Regions from separate parts of the Bradyrhizobium sp. CW1 genome, predicted to be linked through region 3. Evidence: predicted binding sites of a transcription regulator. Region 3 holds the regulator's gene; each other region holds the start of a gene.
What was found. The regulator PhoB, encoded in region 3, activates phosphate uptake and scavenging genes when phosphate is short. The targets are predictions, from matches to a motif close to TGTCATNNANCTGTCAT.

Region 1 (4,782 bases), 3.2 Mb from region 3:
CGGAACACCGAGAAAGGTCGCCATGAACAGGGTCGCGGCACCGCCGGTCTCGGCGCAAAAGCCCTGCATCGGGGTCAGCCTGGTGATGCGCAGGCCCATGGTGCGGACGATGCGCCAGCCGCCCATCAGCGTCCCCATCGCCATCGCGGCCTGGCACGAGAGCACCACCCAGAAGGGTACGAAGAATTCGCCGCCGAGCTGGCCCTGCGAATAGAGCAGCACGGCGATGATGCCCATGGTCTTCTGAGCGTCGTTACCACCATGGCCGAGCGAATAGAGCGAGGCGGAGGCGAATTGCAGGATGCGGAAGGCGCGATCCACGGCAAAGGGCGTGGAGCGCACCGAGGCCCAGGAGACGATCGCGACCAGCACCATCGCGAGCAGGAAGCCGACCAGCGGAGACAGCACGATGGCGATCACCGTCTTGGACAACCCGCTCCAGACCGCCGCTGAAAGGCCGGCTTTGGCCACGCCGGCACCAAACAAGCCGCCGATCAATGCATGAGACGAGGACGATGGGATGCCGAGCGCCCATGTCACCAGGTTCCAGACGATGGCGCCGACCAGCGCGGCGAAGATCACCTGAGCATCCACGATCGCGGGATCGATGATGCCGGTGCCGATAGTCTGGGCAACGTGCAGCCCGAACACCATGAAGGCGACGAAGTTGAAGAACGCGGCCCAGAACACCGCGTATTGCGGCCGCAGCACGCGGGTCGAGACGATGGTCGCGATCGAATTGGCGGCGTCGTGCAGGCCGTTCAGGAAGTCGAACAGCAGCGCGACGGCGATCAATCCGACAAGGACGGGAAGACCCAACGCAACATCCACGGCGTGGCCCCTGCCCTAAACTTGCTCGATGACGATGCTGTTGATCTCGTTCGCGACGTCGTCGAAGCGGTCGGCGACTTTCTCGAGATGGTCGTAGATCTCTGCGCCGACGATGAAATCCATCGCGTTGCCGCCGCGATGCTTGAGGAACAGTTCCTTCAGCCCGATATCATGGAGATCGTCGACGCGGCCTTCCAGCTTGCCAAGCTCTTCCGTGATCGCGGTCAGCATGGCCACGTTCTGACCGATCTTCTGCATCAGCGGCAGCGCGCGGCCGACCAGATTGGCGCATTCGATCAGAAGCCCGCCGATCTCCCGCATCGGCGGCTCGAAGCTGCGGACCTCGAACAGCATCACGGCCTTTGCGGTCTGCTGCATCTGGTCGATGGCGTCGTCCATCGAGGTGATCAGGTTCTTGATGTCGCCGCGGTCGAACGGGGTGATGAAGGTGCGGCGCACCGCGGTCAGCACCTCACGGGTGATGTTGTCGGCATCGTTCTCGAACTGGTTGACGCGCTGGCAATAGACCGGCGTCTCCTCGCCCCCGTTGAGCATGCTCTGGAGCGCGATCGAGCCCTGGATCACGGTCTGGGCGTGGCGGTCGAACAGGTCGAAGAACCGTTCTTCCTTCGGCAGGAAAGCGCGAAACAATCGCATCATGGGAGAGAGACTACCGGTTGGATGATGGCCTGGCCCAAGCGGGCCGTCATGAAACTGTCATAGACCATTTTCGATCCACGCGCGTGCCACCTCACGCCCGTGGAGCCGGATCATCCACCGCTTTCGCGCGTCAACACATCTTCTATTATATCAACGACTTACAGCGACCGCCGGAAGTAATGCGCGATTTCGCCGATGACGCCACGGCGGAAGGTGAGCACGCAGATCACGAAGATCGAGCCCTGGATCACGGTCACCCATTGGCCGAACCCCGCCAGATATTGCTGCATGGCGATGATCACGAAGGCACCGACCACGGGACCGAAGACGGTTCCGAGTCCGCCGACCAGCGTCATCAGCACGACTTCGCCCGACATCGACCAGTGCACGTCGGTGAGCGAGGCATTCTGCGCCACGAAGACTTTCAGCGCACCGGCAAAGCCGGCCAGCGTGCCCGACAGGACGAAAGCCAGGAACTTGTACTGATCGGTGCGGTAACCCAGCGAGATCGCGCGCGGCTCGTTCTCGCGGATCGCCTTGAGGACTTCGCCGAACGGCGAGTTGATGATGCGGAAGATCAGCAGGAAGCCGGCGAGGAAACCGACCAGCACCACGTAGTAGAGCACGGTGGGCTTGGTCAGATCGAAGACGCCGAACATGCGTCCCTGCGGAATGCCCTGGATACCGTCTTCGCCATGGGTGAACGGCGCCTGGAGGTAGATGAAGTACAAGAGCTGCGACAGCGCCAGCGTGATCATCGAGAAATAGATGCCCTGGCGGCGGATCGAGATATAGCCCGTGATGAGCGAGAGCACGAAGGCACCGGCGACCCCGACGAGGATGCCGAGTTCCGGCGGCAGCGCCCATACTTTCAGCGCATGCGCGCTGCAATAGCCGGCCGTGCCCAGGAACATCGCATGGCCGAAGGACAGTAAACCGCCGTAGCCGATCAGCAGGTTGAAGGCGCAGGCGAGCAGCGCGAAGCACAGCGCCTGCATCACGAAGAACGGGTAGACCCCCGTGAATGGCACCGAAGCCAGCAGCAGCGCCATCACCACGAACACGATCATCTCGTCGCGGATCGCGCGCGGGGTTACCGGCAGCGTGTCGTCCGTCAAGGCTGTCATATCAGGCCGCCCTTCCCGTCAATCCCGTTGGCTTCACCAAGAGCACCAGCACCATCAGCACGAACACGACGGTGTTGGAGGCCTCGGGGTAGAAATATTTGGTCAGGCCTTCGATCACACCGAGCGCGAAGCCGGTGATGATGGAGCCCATGATCGATCCCATGCCGCCGATCACGACCACCGCGAACACCACGATGATGAGGTCGGCGCCCATCAACGGCCGCACCTGGTTGATCGGCGCCGACAGCACGCCGGCGAGTGCTGCAAGGCCGACACCGAGGCCGTAGGTCAGCGTGATCATGCGCGGCACGTTGACGCCGAAGGCGCGCACGAGCGTCGGGTTTTCGGTGGCGGCGCGCAAATAGGCGCCGAGCCGCGTCTTCTCGATCAGGAACCAGGTCGCGATGCAGACCACCAGCGAGAAGATGACGACCCAGCCGCGATAGACCGGCAGGAACATGAAGCCGAGATTCATGCCGCCCTTGAGCTGGTCCGGAATGGCGTAAGGCAGGCCGGAGGAGCCGAAGTAGTTCTGAAACACGCCCTGCACGATCAGCGCAATGCCGAAGGTCAGCAGCAGGCCGTAGAGATGATCCAGCCCGGTCAGCCATTGCAGCATGGTCCGTTCCAGGATCATGCCGAAGATGCCGACGATAACAGGCGCAAGCAGCAACGCCCACCAGTAGTTGATGCCGCCGAGGTTCAGCAGGAAGTAGGCGACGAACGCGCCCATCATGTAGAGCGCGCCATGGGCGAAATTGATGATGTTGAGCATGCCGAAGATCACGGCAAGCCCGAGACTGAGCAGCGCGTAGAACGAGCCGTTGATCAGTCCTACCAGTAGCTGAGCGTAAAGAGCCTGCATCGATCCCGCACCTGGTCCCTTCGGCGTTCCCTGAAAGTCGCCCGCAGGCCTGATGGCCTGCGGGCGGTTAGCTTACTTCTTCAAGAGCGCGCACTTGCTCTCGGACAGCGGCGTGAAGGCCTGGTCGCCCGGCACCGTGCCGACCAGCTTGTAGAAGTCCCACGGTCCCTTGGACTCGGAGGGCTTCTTCACCTCGAACAGATAGGCATTGTGGATGGTGCGGCCGTTGGGCTGGATCTCGCCCTTGCCGAACAGATCGTCTTCCGTCGGCATCGACTTCATCTTCTCGACGACCTTGACGCCGTCATGCGGGTTGCCGCCGAGCGCTTCCAGTGCCTTGAAATAGTGACGCACGCCCGCATAGACGCCGGCCTGCACCATGGTCGGCGGCGCGTTGTTCTTCATCTTCTCGGCGAAGCGCTTCGAGAACGCCCGGGTCTGGTCGTTCATGTCCCAGTAGAAGGTCTCGGTGAAGTTGAGGCCCTGTGCGGTCTCGAGCCCGATCGCCTTGACGTCGGTGAGGAACAGCAGCAGCGCCGCGAGCTTCTGGCCGCCCTTGACGATGCCGAACTCGGCCGCCTGCTTGATCGTGTTGGTGGTATCGCCGCCGGCATTGGCAAGGCCGATGATCTTGGCCTTGGAAGCCTGCGCCTGCAGCAGGAAGGACGAGAAGTCCGGCGTGTTCAGCGGGTGCTTGACGCCGCCGACCACCTTGCCGCCATTTGCGGTAACGACAGCGGTGGTGTCGCGCTCCAGCGCCGCGCCAAAGGCGTAGTCCGCGGTCAGGAAGAACCACGTGTCGCCGCCGGCCTTCACCAGCGCCTGGCCGGTGGTGTGGGCAAGCATGTAGGTGTCGTAGGTCCAGTGCACCGTGTTGGGCGAGCACTGCGCGTTGGTCAAATCCGAGGTCGCCGCGCCCGAGTTGATATAGACGCCGTTCTTTTCCTTGATGACGTTGTTGACCGCGAGCGCCACGCCGGAATTCGGCACGTCGACGATGAGGTCGACCTTGTCGACGTCGAACCATTGCCGCGCGATCGCGGTGCCGATGTCGGGCTTGTTCTGGTGATCACCCGAGATGATGTCGATCTTCCAGCCCTTCGCAGCCAGACCGGAATCTTCAATGGCCATCTGCGCGGCGAGCGTCGAGCCCGGCCCGCCAAGATCGGCATAGAGCCCGGACTGATCGGACAACGCGCCGATCTTGACGGTCTTGTCCTGCGCGAAGGCTACGCCCGCGGTGGTCACGGCCAGCGCCGTGCCGAGCAGAAACGACGCAATCGACTTTGTCATCATGCT
Region 2 (4,782 bases), 390 kb from region 3:
ACGCGCGTGCTCGGCGGCCCCTATTGCACCCAGATCCTCGCCGACCATGGCGCCGACGTGATCAAGGTCGAGCCGCCCGCAGGCGACGAGGTACGCGACTGGGGCCCTCCCTTCCACGAGGAAGACGCGGCCTATTTCATCGGCATCAACCGCAACAAGCGCTCGATCGGCCTCGACCTCGCCTCCGAGGGCGGCCGGACCGTGCTGCTCAAGATGCTGGAGAGCGCCGACGTCCTGATCGAGAACTTCAAGCCGGGCACGCTGGAGAAATGGGGCATCGGCAACGAGGTGTTACGCGAGAAATTTCCGCGCCTCGTGCATTGCCGGATCTGCGGCTTCGGCGCCGACGGCCCGCGCGGCGGCAATCCCGGCTATGACGCCATCATCCAGGCCATGACCGGCATGATCGCGGCGACCGGCTCGCCCGAGAGCGGACCGATGCGGATCGGCGTGCCGCTGGTCGACATCGGCACCGGCCTCTATGCGGCGATCGGCATCTTGATGGCGCTGTCGGAGCGGCAGCGCTCGGGCCAGGGCCAGTTCCTGGAGACCACGCTGTACGAGACCGGTCTCGCCATCATGCATCCGCACACCGCGAATTATTTCATGCATGGCAAGCCGCCGTCGCTCACCGGCAACGAGCATCCCAACCTCGTGCCCTATGCGATCTTCCCGACCAAGACCGACGACATCTTCATCGGCGTCGGCAATGACGGCACCTTCCGCAAGCTCGCCAAGGAGATCGGCAAGCCCGAGCTCGGCACCGATCCGCGCTTTGCGCGCAACAAGGATCGCATCGGCAATCGCGAGGCGCTGCGGGCCGAGCTTGCCGCCGTGTTCAGCCAGCACGAGGCCGAGCCGCTGTGCAATCGCCTGCTCGCCGCGGGCCTGCCCGCCGGCCCCGTGCAGAAGATCGACCAGGCATTGACCAACCCGCACACGATCGCGCGCGGCGATATTATCGAGAAGGATTGGTACAAGGGCGTGGCGTCGCCGATCCGGCTCGACCGCAGCAAGCCGAGCCTGCGGCGCCTGCCGCCGAAATTCAGCGAGCACGCCGCCGAGGTCCTGGGCGAATTCGGCTACTCCAGGTCCGAGATCGACGCGATGGTCGAGCAGGGCACTGTCTGCGGCCCCGAGCGCAAGCGCTAGCGCCCTCGCCTTCCACATCCCACGGCAATGCCGCAGTGCGGTGCGGGCGCTCTGTGCACCGCGAACGGAGGACGCTGCGCGCGCGGCATTCGCCTATTTGACGGCTTCCCTTTTCCAGCGCTTGCCGCTTTCGTTTCGGCCGCTTACACAGTCATGTGAACGTCATATGGCGCTGCTAGCGCAAGCGATCATTTTTGACGGCCCAAGGGAGGTTTACTTGATGGCTCTTCGACATTTTGGAGCGGCTGCCGCTATTGCACTCACGGTTGGACTATCGGCCTCGCCGGCCTTGGCCGTGACCGAAATCCAGTGGTGGCACGCGATGACCGGCGCCAACAACGACGTCATCGTCAAGCTCGCCACCGACTTCAACGCGTCGCAGAGCGACTACAAGGTGATCCCGACCTACAAGGGCAACTATCCCGATACGATGAACGCCGGCATCGCGGCGTTCCGCGCCGGCAACGCCCCGCACATCATGCAGGTGTTCGAAGTCGGCACCGCGACCATGATGGCCGCGACCGGCGCCGTGAAGCCCGTCTACAAGCTGATGGCCGACGCCGGCGAGAAGTTCGACCCCAAGATCTACCTGCCCGCCATCACCGGTTATTATTCGACGTCGAAGGGCGAGATGCTGTCCTTCCCTTTCAACTCGTCCTCGACCGTGATGTGGGTGAACCTCGACGAGCTGAAGAAGGCGAACGTAGAGATCCCGAAGACCTGGCCCGAAACGTTCGAGGCCGCCAAGAAGCTGAAGGCTGCCGGTCATGACACCTGCGGCTTCTCGGGCTCCTGGATCACCTGGGTCAATCTCGAGCAGCTCTCGGCGTGGCACAACGTGCCGCTCGCCAGCAAGGCCAACGGCCTCGACGGCTTCGACACCGTGCTCGAGTTCAACGGACCGCTTCAGGTCAAGCATCTCGAAACCCTGGTCGAGCTGCAGAAGACCAAGACCTATGACTACGCCGGCCGCACCAACACCGGCGAAGGCCGCTTCACTTCGGGCGAGTGCCCGATCTACCTGACCTCGTCGGCCTTCTTCGGCAACGTCAAGGCGCAGGCCAAGTTCAACTTCACCGCCGTGCCGATGCCGTATTATCCCGACGTCAAGGGCGCACCGCAGAACTCGATCATCGGCGGCGCTTCGCTGTGGGTGATGGGCGGCAAGTCGGCCGAGGAATACAAGGGCGTCGCGAAATTCCTGACCTTCCTCTCCGACACCGATCGCCAGGTCTACATCCACAAGGCCTCCGGCTACCTGCCGATCACCAAGGCGGCCTACGCCAAGGCGAAGGAAGAAGGCTTCTACAAGGATCAGCCCTATCTCGAGACCCCGCTGCTCGAGCTGACCAACAAGGAGCCGACCGAGAATTCGCGCGGTCTGCGCCTCGGCAACATGGTGCAGCTGCGTGACGTCTGGTCGGAAGAGATTGAGCAAGCGCTGGCCGGCAAGAAGACCGCCAAGCAGGCGCTCGATGCCGCCGTCGAGCGCGGCAACACGATGCTGCGGCAGTTCGAAAAGACCGCCGTCAAGTGAGGCAATGAGCGGCAGGCCGCGACCCGGCCTGCCGCTCTGCTGGCATCATGCAAAAGCAAGCCATCTTCCAGTCAAGACTGTTACCGTACGCGCTGGTTGCGCCGCAGCTCGCGATCGTCCTGATTTTCTTCTATTGGCCGGCCCTGCAGGCGGTGATCCAGTCCTTCCTGCTCCAGGATGCGTTCGGTCTGTCGACCACCTTTGTCTGGTTCGAGAATTACGTCGAGCTGTTCAAGGACGCAGCCTATTTCGAGGCGATCGTCCGGACCTTCTTGTTCTCGTTCGCCATCGCCGTCTCGTCGCTGTCCTTTGCGCTGCTGCTCGCCGTGATGGCGGACAAGCCGCTGCGTGGCTCGATGCTCTACCGCACGCTCCTGATCTGGCCCTATGCGGTGGCACCGCCCGTGGTCGGCGTGCTCTGGATCTTCATGCTGCATCCCTCGCTCGGCGTGCTCTCGCGCTATCTGCGCAATATGGGCGTCGACTGGAATCCGCTGCTCGACGGCGACCAGGCCGCGGCGCTGATCATCCTCGCCGCCGCGTGGAAGCAGATCTCCTATAATTTCCTGTTCTTCCTCGCCGGCCTGCAAGCGATCCCAAAGAGCGTGTTCGAGGCCGCCGCGATCGACGGCGCCCGTCCGATGCGGCGGTTCTGGACCGTGACCTTCCCGTTGCTGTCGCCGACCATCTTCTTCCTGCTGGTGGTCAACATCGTCTACGCCTTCTTCGACACGTTCGGCATCATCGACACGATGACCCGCGGCGGCCCCGGAACGTCGACGGTCACGCTGGTCTACAAGGTCTATTCCGACGGCCTGCTCGGCGGCAATCTCGGCAGCTCGGCGGCGCAGTCGGTGATCCTGATGGTCATGGTCATCGTGCTCACCGGAATCCAGTTCCGGTTCGTCGAACGCAAGGTGACCTACTGATGGTCGAGGAAGAGGGCTTCCGGCGCAACATCGCCCACATCATCCTCTGGATCGGGATCGCGGTCGTCGCCTTCCCCGTCTACATCGCGTTCGTCGCCTCGACCCAGGACAACGCGCTGATCGCCAACGGGCAAATGTCGCTGCTGCCGGGCGGCCATTTCTTCGAGGTCTACTACCAGACCATTTTCGTCGGCACGAGCGGATCGACCCGCGAGCCCGTCGGCAACATGATGCTGAACTCGCTGGTGATGGCGCTGCTGATCGCGGTCGGCAAGATCGCGATCTCGATCATCTCGGCCTACGCGATCGTCTATTTCCGCTTTCCCTTCCGGATGCCGATCTTCTGGATCATCTTCATCACGCTGATGCTGCCGGTCGAGGTGCGCATCTATCCGACCTACAAGATCGTCGCCGATCTGCACATGCTCGACAGCTATGCGGGCCTGTCACTGCCGCTGATCGCCTCCGCCACCGCGACGCTGCTGTTTCGCCAGTTCTTCATGACGGTGCCGGACGAGCTGCTGGAGGCCTCGCGCATCGACGGCGCCGGTCCCCTGCGCTTCTTCTGGGATACGCTGCTGCCGCTGTCGCGCACCAACATGGCGGCGCTGTTCGTGATCCTCTTCATCCTCGGCTGGAATCAATATCTCTGGCCGCTGCTGATCACCACCCGCGACGACATGCAGACCATCCAGGTCGGCATCCGCAAGATGATCACCACCACCGACGCGCTGACCGAATGGCCGATCGTGATGGCGACGGCCGTGCTCGCGATGCTGCCGCCGGTGTTCGTCGTCGTCGTGATGCAGAAACTGTTCGTGCGCGGACTCGTGGAGACGGAAAAGTAAATCCCATGGCTAACGTCACCCTGCGCAACGTCCGCAAAACCTATCCCGGCGGCTTCGAGGCCATCAAGGGCGTCAACGTCGATGTCGGCGACGGCCAGTTCTGCGTGCTGGTCGGGCCCTCCGGCTGCGGCAAGTCGACATTGCTGCGCATGGTCGCAGGCCTCGAAACCGTCACCGGCGGCGAGATCGACATCGGCGGCCGCATCGTCAACCAGATCGAGCCCGCCGACCGCGACATCGCGATGGTGTTCCAGAACTACGCGCTCTATCCGCATATGAGCGTCTTCAACAACATGGCTTACGGCCTGCGCAACCG
Region 3 (4,782 bases):
CAGGATGCCGGCGGTCTGCGGACCGATTGCCTTTTTCACGGCATCGAGATCGCCATGCGCAACCTGGTCGAAGCCCTCCATCGGAGGGCCGAAACCTTCGAGATATTTTGCCGATCCCGTTGCGGCCAGCGTCGCCAGCGTGCGGCCATGGAAGGCGCCTTCGAAGGTGATCATGCGATAGCGGTCGGGATGACCCTTTGCGGCGTGATAACGGCGCACGACCTTGATCACGCATTCCAGCGCTTCGGCGCCGGAATTGCAGAAGAACACGAAATCCGCGAAACTTTCATTGCACAGGCGCGCGGCGAGCTTTTCGCCGTCCGGGCTCTGGAACAGATTCGACATGTGCCAGAGCTTGGTGGCCTGCTCCTGCAACGCCGCGACCAGCGCCGGATGGGCATGGCCGAGCGCATTCACCGCCACCCCGGAGGTGAAATCGAGATAGCGCTCGCCATTGGTCGCGATCAGCCAGCAGCCTTCGCCACGCTCGAAACCAAGGTCGGACCTGGCGAAAACGGGGAGCAAATGCGGCGCTGCGCTGTTAGTCATGATGGTCACTTGAATGTTGCGGACGGAGTGAGCGTGCATTGCGCAACGCACCATCGACCGGCCCGGAAAACGAAACGTGCCGCCTCTTGAGGGCGGCACGTGCGACTATCTTAGGCCTGGTGAAACGGGTGTCAATGCCGCCCGGAAAGCCTCGCGAAACGCTGAATCCGTAGTCTTGCGGTGCCGATTTAGAGGGATTTGGCCACGGAACATGTGGAAGCGAGTCGGCGGACTCTTGCGCGGGAGTCACGCCATATTGTAGCGTTTGGATTGTCAGATACGACATCTCGTGCAGTGGTTCTGATCTTTAAGTCCTTATGTACCGGCGTAAACGTTCGGGCGTTCAAGACGCGCCCGGCGAGCCTTAAGGGATTCTGGCGGCACGGGTTTTTGAAGGCTTAGGCATTCGCTGCGAGGCCCCAGGATGGCTGGCGCGCAGCGAGGGAAAGGGTGCAATGACGGTTTTGACCTGGTCCGATGATCGCGTCGAGCAGCTGAAAAAGCTCTGGGAGGCCGGACTTTCGGCCAGCCAGATCGCGGCGGAGCTCGGCAATGTGACCCGCAATGCCGTGATCGGCAAAGTGCACAGGCTCGGCCTTTCGGGCCGCGCCAAGAGCCCATCATCGGCAGCGCCGCGGCCGCGCAAGGCGCGCCCCGCGCAGCACATGATGCGGGTGAGCCGCCCGATCTCGCGCGGCAACACCGCGCTGGCGCAGGCCTTCGAGGTCGAGGCTGAGCCGGATCCGGTCACCTACGACAACGTGGTGCCGATGAGCCAGCGGCTGTCGCTGCTGGAATTGAACGAGGCGACCTGCCACTGGCCGGTCGGCGATCCCTCGAGCCCGGACTTCTTCTTCTGCGGTGGAAGGGCGCTGTCCGGACTGCCCTATTGCGCCCAGCACTCGCGCGTTGCGTACCAGCCCGCGTCGGATCGGCGCCGCGCACCGGTAAAGCCGGGTCCCCGTTAGTCGTCACGCGAAGACAGTTCAACAATTTCAGTGTCGTCCCGGCCTAGTGCGCAATTGCGCACGGGGGGCCGGGACCCATACTCCGAGCACGCAATAATCGTGCGGAAGGGGTCACTCCGAGTCTTCGCCAAACCACGTTCGGTGGTTATGGGTCCCGGATCAGCGCTCGCTTCGCTCGCTTGTCCGGGACGACGGCTGAGAATGCAGGGACAGCTCGCCAACAAACAAGCCTGCAACCCTACACCTGCTCCGCCTTCGCGAAGCGATCATCCAGCGCGTAGCCGGCGCCGCGGACGGTGCGGATCGGGTCCTGCTCGCGGCCGAGATTGAGCAGCTTGCGCAGGCGGCCGATATGCACGTCGACGGTGCGCTCGTCGATATAGATGTCGCGGCCCCAGACGCTGTCGAGCAGCTGCTCGCGCGAGAACACCCGTCCCGGATGCTCCAGGAAGAACTCCAGCAGGCGATATTCGGTCGGACCGAGATCGATCGGCCGGCCCGAGCGCGCCACGCGGCGCTTGTCACGGTCGAGCTCGATGTCGCCAAAAGCAAGGACGGTGGCGAGGCGCTCCGGGCTCGCGCGCCGCAGCAGGCCTTTCACGCGCGCCAGCAGCTCCGGCACCGAGAACGGCTTGACGATGTAATCGTCGGCGCCGGTCGCAAGACCCCGCACCCGCTCGCTCTCCTCGCCGCGCGCGGTGAGCATGATGATCGGGAGCTGCTTGGTCTCGGGACGGGTGCGAAGCCGCCGGCACAATTCGATGCCTGACAGGCCCGGCAGCATCCAGTCGAGCACGATCAGATCGGGGATGTGCTCCTTGAGGCGGGTGTCGGCGTCGTCGCCGCGCATCACCGTCTCGACGTCATAGCCGTCGCCTTCGAGGTTGTAGCGGAGAAGCTCGGTCAGGGCTTCCTCGTCCTCAACCACCATAATGCGTGCGCCCATCGGGTCGTCGCTCCTTAAGTCTTCAGGTGTTCGGTACCGTGTTGGCAAAGGTCGTCATGTCGCCCTTCGGCCGCTTGTCGGTGATCGCCTGGCCCTCGATCATGTAGAACACGGTCTCGGCGATATTGGTGGCGTGGTCGCCGATCCGCTCGATGTTCTTGGCGCAGAACATCAGATGGATGCAGAACGAGATATTGCGCGGATCCTCCATCATGTAGGTGAGGAGTTCGCGGAACAGCGAGGTGCAGATGGCGTCGACTTCCTCGTCGCCCTTCCACACCGCCATCGCCGCCGGCAAATCATGCGCGGCATAGGCGTCCAGCACCGACTTGACCTGCTGCTGCACGAGGTCGGTCATGTGCTCGAGGCCGCGGAACAGCTTGAGCGGATGGAAGTCCGTCTCCAGCGCCGCGACGCGCTTGCCCATGTTCTTGGCGAGGTCGCCGATGCGCTCGAGATCGGTCGCGACGCGCATGGCGCCGACGATCTCGCGCAGATCGACCGCCATCGGCTGGCGGCGGGCGATGGTGAGCACCGCACGCTCCTCGATGCGCTTCTGCAGCGCGTCGAGCTCGGTGTCGATGGCGACGACGCGCTGGCCGAGCGGGACGTCGCGGCGGATCAGCGCGTCGACGGACTCGACGATCATGCGCTCGGCGATGCCGCCCATCTCGGCGACCAGGCGAGTGAGTTCCTGGAGGTCGGTGTCGAAAGCCTTTGCGGTATGTTCAGAACCCATGTCGCGTCTCCTAGCCGAACCGGCCGGTGATGTAATCCTGCGTGCGCCGATCTGACGGCGACGTGAAGATCTTGCTGGTGTCGTCGAACTCTATCAGCTCGCCGAGATACATGAAGGCGGTCTTGTCGGAGACGCGCGCCGCCTGTTGCATGTTGTGGGTGACGATAGCGATCGTGTAATCCTCGGACAGCTCCTGGATCAGCTCCTCGACCTTGGCGGTCGAGATCGGGTCGAGCGCCGAACAGGGTTCGTCGAACAGGATCACCTCGGGCCGCACCGCGACGGTGCGGGCGATGCAGAGGCGCTGCTGCTGGCCGCCGGAGAGCGACAGGCCGGAGGCGTTGAGCTTGTCCTTGACCTCGTTCCACAGCGCGCCGCCGCGCAGCGCCTTCTCGACGCGGCCGTCCATCTCGGACTTCGAGATCTTCTCATAGAGACGGATGCCGAACGCGATGTTCTCGTAGATCGTCATCGGGAACGGCGTCGGCTTCTGGAACACCATGCCGACGCGGGCGCGCAGCAAATTGAGGTCCAGCCTGGGGTCGAGAATGTTGGTCTGATCGAGCATGAGCTGACCGGTGGCGCGCTGGCCGGGATAGAGGTCGTACATCCGGTTGAAGATGCGCAGCAGGGTCGACTTGCCGCAGCCCGACGGACCGATGAACGCCGTAACGCGGTTGGCGCCGAGCGTCAGGTTGATGTTCTTCAGCGCATGGTGCTCGCCGTAATAGAAGTCCAGGTTACGCACGGTCACCTTGGGGGGCGCCTCGGGCAGCACCGCCGCGTGCGGCAGTCCACCGGACGCGCTCATCGACACGGAAAGATCACTCATTTTGCGGTCCTCTCGGCGCCAAGGATGCGCGCGAAAATATTAAGGGCAAGAACGGTCAGGGTGATGAGCAGCGCCCCGCTCCAGGCCAACTGCTTCCAATAGGCATAGGGGCTCTGCACGAAGTTGTTGATGGTCACAGGCAGGTTCGCCATCGTCTTGTTCAGGCCGAGGCTGAAGAACTGGTTCGATAGCGCGGTGAACAGCAGCGGCGCGGTTTCACCGGCGACGCGAGCGGTCGCGAGCAGCACGCCGGTGATGAGACCCGATCGGGCAGCACGATAAGCGATCCGCTTGATCACCAGCGAACGCGGCAGGCCGAGCGCCGAGGCCGCCTCGCGCAACGCGTTCGGCACCAGCAGCAGCATGTCCTCGGTCGTGCGCAGCACCACCGGGATCACGATGACCGCGAGGGCGAGCGAGCCTGCGATCGCCGAGAAGCCGCGCATCGGCACCACCACGGCGCCGTAGATGAACAGGCCGATGATGATCGAGGGCGCCGAGAGCAGGATGTCGTTGATGAAGCGGATCACCGAGGTCAGCCGGTCATTGCGGCCGTATTCGGCGAGATAGGTGCCGGCGAACATACCGAGCGGCGCGCCGATGCCGACGCCGATCACGGTCATGATCAGCGAGCCGACGATGGCGTTGAGCAGACCGCCCTCGTTCGATCCCGGTGGCGGCGTGTTCTCGGTGAACAGCTGGACATTGAGTCCCGCCAGCCCGTTGTAGAGCAGCGTGATCAGGATCA
Region 4 (4,782 bases), 3.4 Mb from region 3:
CAGCGGCCGGTCCGGATTGCCTTCGCCCGAGGCGATGCTGTCTCCGAGGCCAGCGACAAAGATGTCCCGGACCTGGATCTCGGTCTGGACCCGCTGGGTCGGATCGGAGCCGGAGGACACATCGACGCTCGCGACCGTCTGTTTGCCGTAGCGGACCCGCAGATTGATCGGCTCGGCGCAGTCGAAGGTGGATTGTTGCGGCCCGTCGCCGTCGTCGAACGACCAGGCGCAGGTGGCGCCGACCGGCACCGCGCCGGCGAGGCGCACGGTGACGGGATGGTCGATGGGGGTGAGGTAGTTTTCCTTCGTGTTGTCGCGGGTGCAGGGCTGGTTGACCCGGCCTTGGAGGTCGATGCAGAGCCGGTTGACCATGTTGCGGGCCCAGCCGCGGCCCTCGCTCTGGAGCTCCAGCGATTGCTCGGCGGCGAGGATGCTGCGGTTACGCGCGTTCTCGACATGGAGCAGGAAGTCGCGCTCTTCGCGGAACAGCCGGAAGCGGTTGCGTACCTCCCAGCTGATCTGCATGGCGCCCGCGTCCTGCGCGGCCGCCCGCTCCGGCGGCAAGGCGGTGAGGAGCCCGGCGAGCAGCAGGGCACCGGCGAGGAAACGGCGATGGAATAAAGGGATCATGGCCCGCGTCTTCAACGGCAAAGTTGAGGCGGAAATAAGAGAGCTAGTCTCCGCCTGCAACATTGGTCTGACGGTTTTGCCGGCCGGCGTCTAGCGGACTATCGTGGGAGCATGATCTTTTCGGAAAACCACTTCGCACTTTTCCGGATCACGCTCAGCGTTTGCTGGCCTGCCGCAGCGAACGCTCGCGCTCCATCGCTGCCACCTGCTTGGGCAGGTTGGCCTGCGCGCAGGCCTCCGCCAGCCGTCGGCGCTCCTGCCAGGGCTCCACCACATTCATCCAGAGCTCGCGTGCGCCCATGATGGAGATGGCAAGACCGAACGGGATCACGAAATAGAGGATGCGGAAGACGAGGAGCGTGGCCAGAAGCTGCTCGCGGCCGAATTCGGGCAGCGCCACCAGCATGGCGGCGTCGAACACGCCGAGCGAGCCGGGAGCATGGCTGGCGAAGCCGAGCAATGTCGCCAAAATGAACACCACGGAGAGCGACAGGAAATCGATCTGCGGAGTGGCCGGCACCAGAAGGTACATCGCCAGCGCGCAGAATCCGAGATCGACGACGCCGATCAGGATCTGCACCAACGTCAGCGGCGCTGACGGCAGCACCACCTTCCAGCCTTTCTGGCCGAGCTCGCGGCGCTTCTCGCCCATGCACAGCCAGACCAGATAGGCGCCGATCGAGGCGAGGCCGCCGATCGCAATCAGCCGGTTGATCGACGACGGCAGCTGATCCATGTAGGAGGCGGCATCCGGATGGATGGCCATGCCGATCGAGAGCACGAAGATGTTACCGAGCCAGAAGGTCAGGCCCGACAGGAAGCAGATTTTTGCGACGTCGATCGCATTCAGCCCGTAATCCGAATAGATCCGGAAGCGGATCGCGCCGCCGGTGAAGACGGTGGCGCCGATATTGTGGCCGATCGAATAGGACGTGAAGCTGGAGAGCGCTGCGATGCGATAAGGCACGTGCCTCTTGCCGATCGTTCGCAGTGCAAAAAAGTCGTAGAAGGTCAGCGTACAGAACGCGAAGCATACGCAGATCGCCGCCAGCCCGATATTGCCGCGGGGGATCTCGGTCAACGCGGTCAGGATGACCCCGGTGTCGATGCCCTTGAGCGTCCGCACCAGCGTGGTGATCGCGAACGCGATGATGAAGACGCTCGCCGCAACGCCGAGTCGCCGCCAGCCGATCCATCTCTTGAAGCCGCGCTTCAGCGCGGTCAGCAGTCCGTGCATTCATCCTCCCGGCGGGGGGCAAGACCGACCAGGCCAGACATTGGCCGGTCGGATGCGATCAGTGCCCGATGTGGGCTTGGATCGCTAGGCATGATGTAGCTCATTTAAGGCAAAAACAGTGACTTGTGCAGCCCTTGACAAGGATTGGTTCTGCCTTGGACCAGCTACTTTGTCATACGCGGTTCACATCGGACGCGCGTTAAGCATATGAGTCGTGGCACCGGTCGCGTCCGTCCGTGACATAGTCTCAGACCCTGCATGGCCGGCATTGTTCCAGCGCAAGGGATGCGGGCTTTTTTGGAACGACGATGCCGTGCGCTGGTTAGTGCCCCATCAGCAATCGAACATGGCGGAATAACCGGCTTCTCCTGCGAGCCGGTGCCTCCGTGTTCCCACAACCCGAGAGGATCGGACCGATGGGATTGTTCACAAAAGACATCAAGACCATGAACGACCTGTTCGTGCATCAGCTCCAGGACATCTATTACGCCGAGCAGCAGCTCACCAAGGCTCTGCCTAAAATGGCGGATAAGGCGACCGATCCGCAGCTGAAGCAGGGCTTTTTGACGCACCTCGAAGAAACCAGGGAGCACGTCAAGCGCCTCGAGGAAGTGTTCAAGATGCACGGTGCGCAGGTGAAGGCGGTCGATTGCCCCGCGATCGACGGCATCATCGAGGAAGCCGACGAGACCGCCGGCGAAGTCGCCGACAAGGCGGTGCTCGACGCCGCGCTGATCAACGCGGCACAGGCGGCGGAGCATTACGAGATCGTCCGCTACGGCAGCCTGATCGCCTGGGCCAAGCAACTCGGCCGCAACGACTGCGCCAGCGTGCTCGCCAAGACGTTGGAAGAAGAGAAGGCGACCGACAAGAAGCTGACCACGATCGCCGAGAGCAAGGTGAATCTGCGCGCTGCGAGCTGAGGGCCAGGCGTAGCCAGGATCGAGCGTCGCGCGGTCATCCGCGCGACGCTCGAACATGACGCATCCGTCCCGCATCCATCATTCGACCCTTGTCGTAACATGACGAGGGGCAGGAAGCGTATCGTTCGCATGGGGCTGCAACCGAGATGGCAGCATGCGAGTAAGCACCGCCAGATACGAAGCCTTCGAAGCCGGCGCGCCGCATTCCGGCTCCCGCCTTGCGACGTCCCTCACCCTTGCCGCGATGAGCCTTGGTTATGGCGTGGTGCAGCTTGACGTCACCATCGTCAACACCGCGCTCGACGCGATGGGCAGGACGCTCGGCGGCGGCGTCGCCGAGCTGCAATGGGTTGTCAGTGCCTACACCATTGCGTTTGCCGCCTTCATCCTGACGGCCGGCGCGCTCGGCGACCGCATCGGCGCCAAGCGCGTCTTCATGGCGGGTTTCGCAATCTTCACCGCCGCATCGCTCGCCTGTGCGTTGTCGCCCAATGCGACCGTGCTGATTGGGGCGCGCCTGGTCCAGGGTCTGGCGGCGGCGATCCTGGTGCCGAATTCTCTTGCCCTGCTCAATCATGCCTATCCGGACGACCGCGAGCGCGGCCGCGCCGTCGCGATCTGGGCCGCCGGTGCGAGCCTCGCGCTCACCGCGGGCCCCTTCGTCGGCGGCGCGCTGATCACGCTGGTCGGCTGGCGCGCGATCTTTCTCGTCAACCTTCCGATCGGCCTCATCGGCCTTTGGCTGAGTTGGCGCTATGCGACCGAGACCACGCGCGCGCCCTCACGCGAGATCGATCTGCCCGGCCAGCTCGCGGCAATTGGTGCGCTGGGGGCGCTCGCCGGCGCGATCATCGAGGGGGGCGCGCTTGGCTGGCAGCATCCGGCTGTGCTCGCGGCGTTCGCTTCAGCCGCTTTCCTGGCGGTGCTGTTCGTCTGGCGCGAGAGCCGCGCGACGCAGCCGATGCTGCCCCTGTCCCTGTTCGATCACCGGCTGTTCAGCCTGACCGCGCTCGTCGGCCTGCTCGTGAACGTCGCGATTTACGGGCTGATCTTCGTGCTCAGCCTTTACTTCCAGAGGATCAACGGCCTGTCGGCGTGGTGGACCGGTCTCGCCTTCGTGCCGATGATGGCGGTGGTGCTGCCGGTCAATCTGCTGGCGCCGCGTCTCGCCGAGCGCATCGGGGCGTGCCCGACCATCGTCGTCGGCGCCTGCGTCTCGGCGCTCGGCTGTCTCGGCCTGCTGTGGATCGAGGCCGGCACAAGCTATTGGGCGATCTTTGCGCAGATGATCGCGATCAGCAGCGGGCTTGGGCTGCTGGTGCCGCCGCTGACCTCGACCTTGCTGGGCAGCGTCGAGAAGGCACGCTCCGGCATCGCGGCGGGCGTCCTGAACGCGACGCGGCAGACAGGCAGCGTGCTCGGCGTTGCGCTGTTCGGTTCGCTGGTGGCCTCGGAAGGCGCGTTCATGACCGGCCTGCACGCATCGCTGGTGGTATCGGCCGCCGTCCTCGTGCTTGCTGCCGCCGTGATCGGGATCGGCGCGCCGTCGCGCGGATGAACTGTGCGGAGGAATTAGCCGCGGCGCAGTGCGAAATGCGCGCCGCAGAACGCCATCACGGCACCGAGGCCCAGCGCGGCAATCCCGGCCAGCACGCCTGAGACCGTCGGGACCGGGCTCGGCGCCGAGGCCACCTGGCCAGCCCCCGCAAGCAGCAGCACGCCGACCGCGATCAGGAATTGCCGCATCCGTTGCGGGATCTGGCCCGAGACGGCGCTCTGCATCAACGTCGCCGTGAAATAGCCGCCGGAGAAGCCGACGGAGGCGATCAGCCACCAGGCGATCGCCGCGCCCGCCGGTATGAACTCGTGCGAGTCCGAGTGCCAGAGGCCGCCGAGATCGAGCCCGTAGCGCGCGCCCAGCATGTGCACGGCGAGCGCGAGCAGCACGCCGGAGATCACGGCGGCGCCGAGAATCAGGCGGCGCGGAAAAAA

Region 1: a site for PhoB is predicted at 1,536-1,552, ahead of IVB54_RS22520 (DUF47 domain-containing protein). Genes of this name have one in related genera too.
Region 2: a site for PhoB is predicted at 1,302-1,318, ahead of ugpB (sn-glycerol-3-phosphate ABC transporter substrate-binding protein UgpB). Genes of this name have one in related genera too.
Region 4: a site for PhoB is predicted at 2,038-2,054, ahead of IVB54_RS13930 (YbhN family protein). Genes of this name have one in related genera too.

What each region holds. Positions count from the first base shown of each region.
Region 1 covers NZ_CP064684.1:4,568,710-4,573,491, forward strand. The annotation lists gene IVB54_RS22515 (inorganic phosphate transporter) at 1-831, opposite strand, end outside; gene IVB54_RS22520 (DUF47 domain-containing protein) at 847-1,491, opposite strand; gene IVB54_RS22525 (branched-chain amino acid ABC transporter permease) at 1,650-2,618, opposite strand; gene IVB54_RS22530 (branched-chain amino acid ABC transporter permease) at 2,620-3,483, opposite strand; gene IVB54_RS22535 (ABC transporter substrate-binding protein) at 3,556-4,779, opposite strand.
Region 2 covers NZ_CP064684.1:8,180,612-8,185,393, forward strand. The annotation lists gene IVB54_RS39000 (CaiB/BaiF CoA-transferase family protein) at 1-1,152, shown strand, start outside; gene ugpB (sn-glycerol-3-phosphate ABC transporter substrate-binding protein UgpB) at 1,373-2,689, shown strand; gene ugpA (sn-glycerol-3-phosphate ABC transporter permease UgpA) at 2,737-3,618, shown strand; gene ugpE (sn-glycerol-3-phosphate ABC transporter permease UgpE) at 3,618-4,466, shown strand; gene IVB54_RS39020 (sn-glycerol-3-phosphate import ATP-binding protein UgpC) at 4,472-4,782, shown strand, end outside.
Region 3 covers NZ_CP064684.1:7,795,117-7,799,898, forward strand. The annotation lists gene IVB54_RS37305 (aspartate aminotransferase family protein) at 1-549, opposite strand, end outside; gene IVB54_RS37310 (GcrA family cell cycle regulator) at 1,005-1,517, shown strand; gene phoB (phosphate regulon transcriptional regulator PhoB) at 1,756-2,463, opposite strand; gene phoU (phosphate signaling complex protein PhoU) at 2,486-3,202, opposite strand; gene pstB (phosphate ABC transporter ATP-binding protein PstB) at 3,213-4,034, opposite strand; gene pstA (phosphate ABC transporter permease PstA) at 4,031-4,782, opposite strand, start outside.
Region 4 covers NZ_CP064684.1:2,884,979-2,889,760, forward strand. The annotation lists gene IVB54_RS13925 (hypothetical protein) at 1-630, opposite strand, end outside; gene IVB54_RS13930 (YbhN family protein) at 785-1,867, opposite strand; gene IVB54_RS13935 (ferritin-like domain-containing protein) at 2,284-2,790, shown strand; gene IVB54_RS13940 (MFS transporter) at 2,945-4,348, shown strand; gene IVB54_RS13945 (hypothetical protein) at 4,363-4,782, opposite strand, start outside.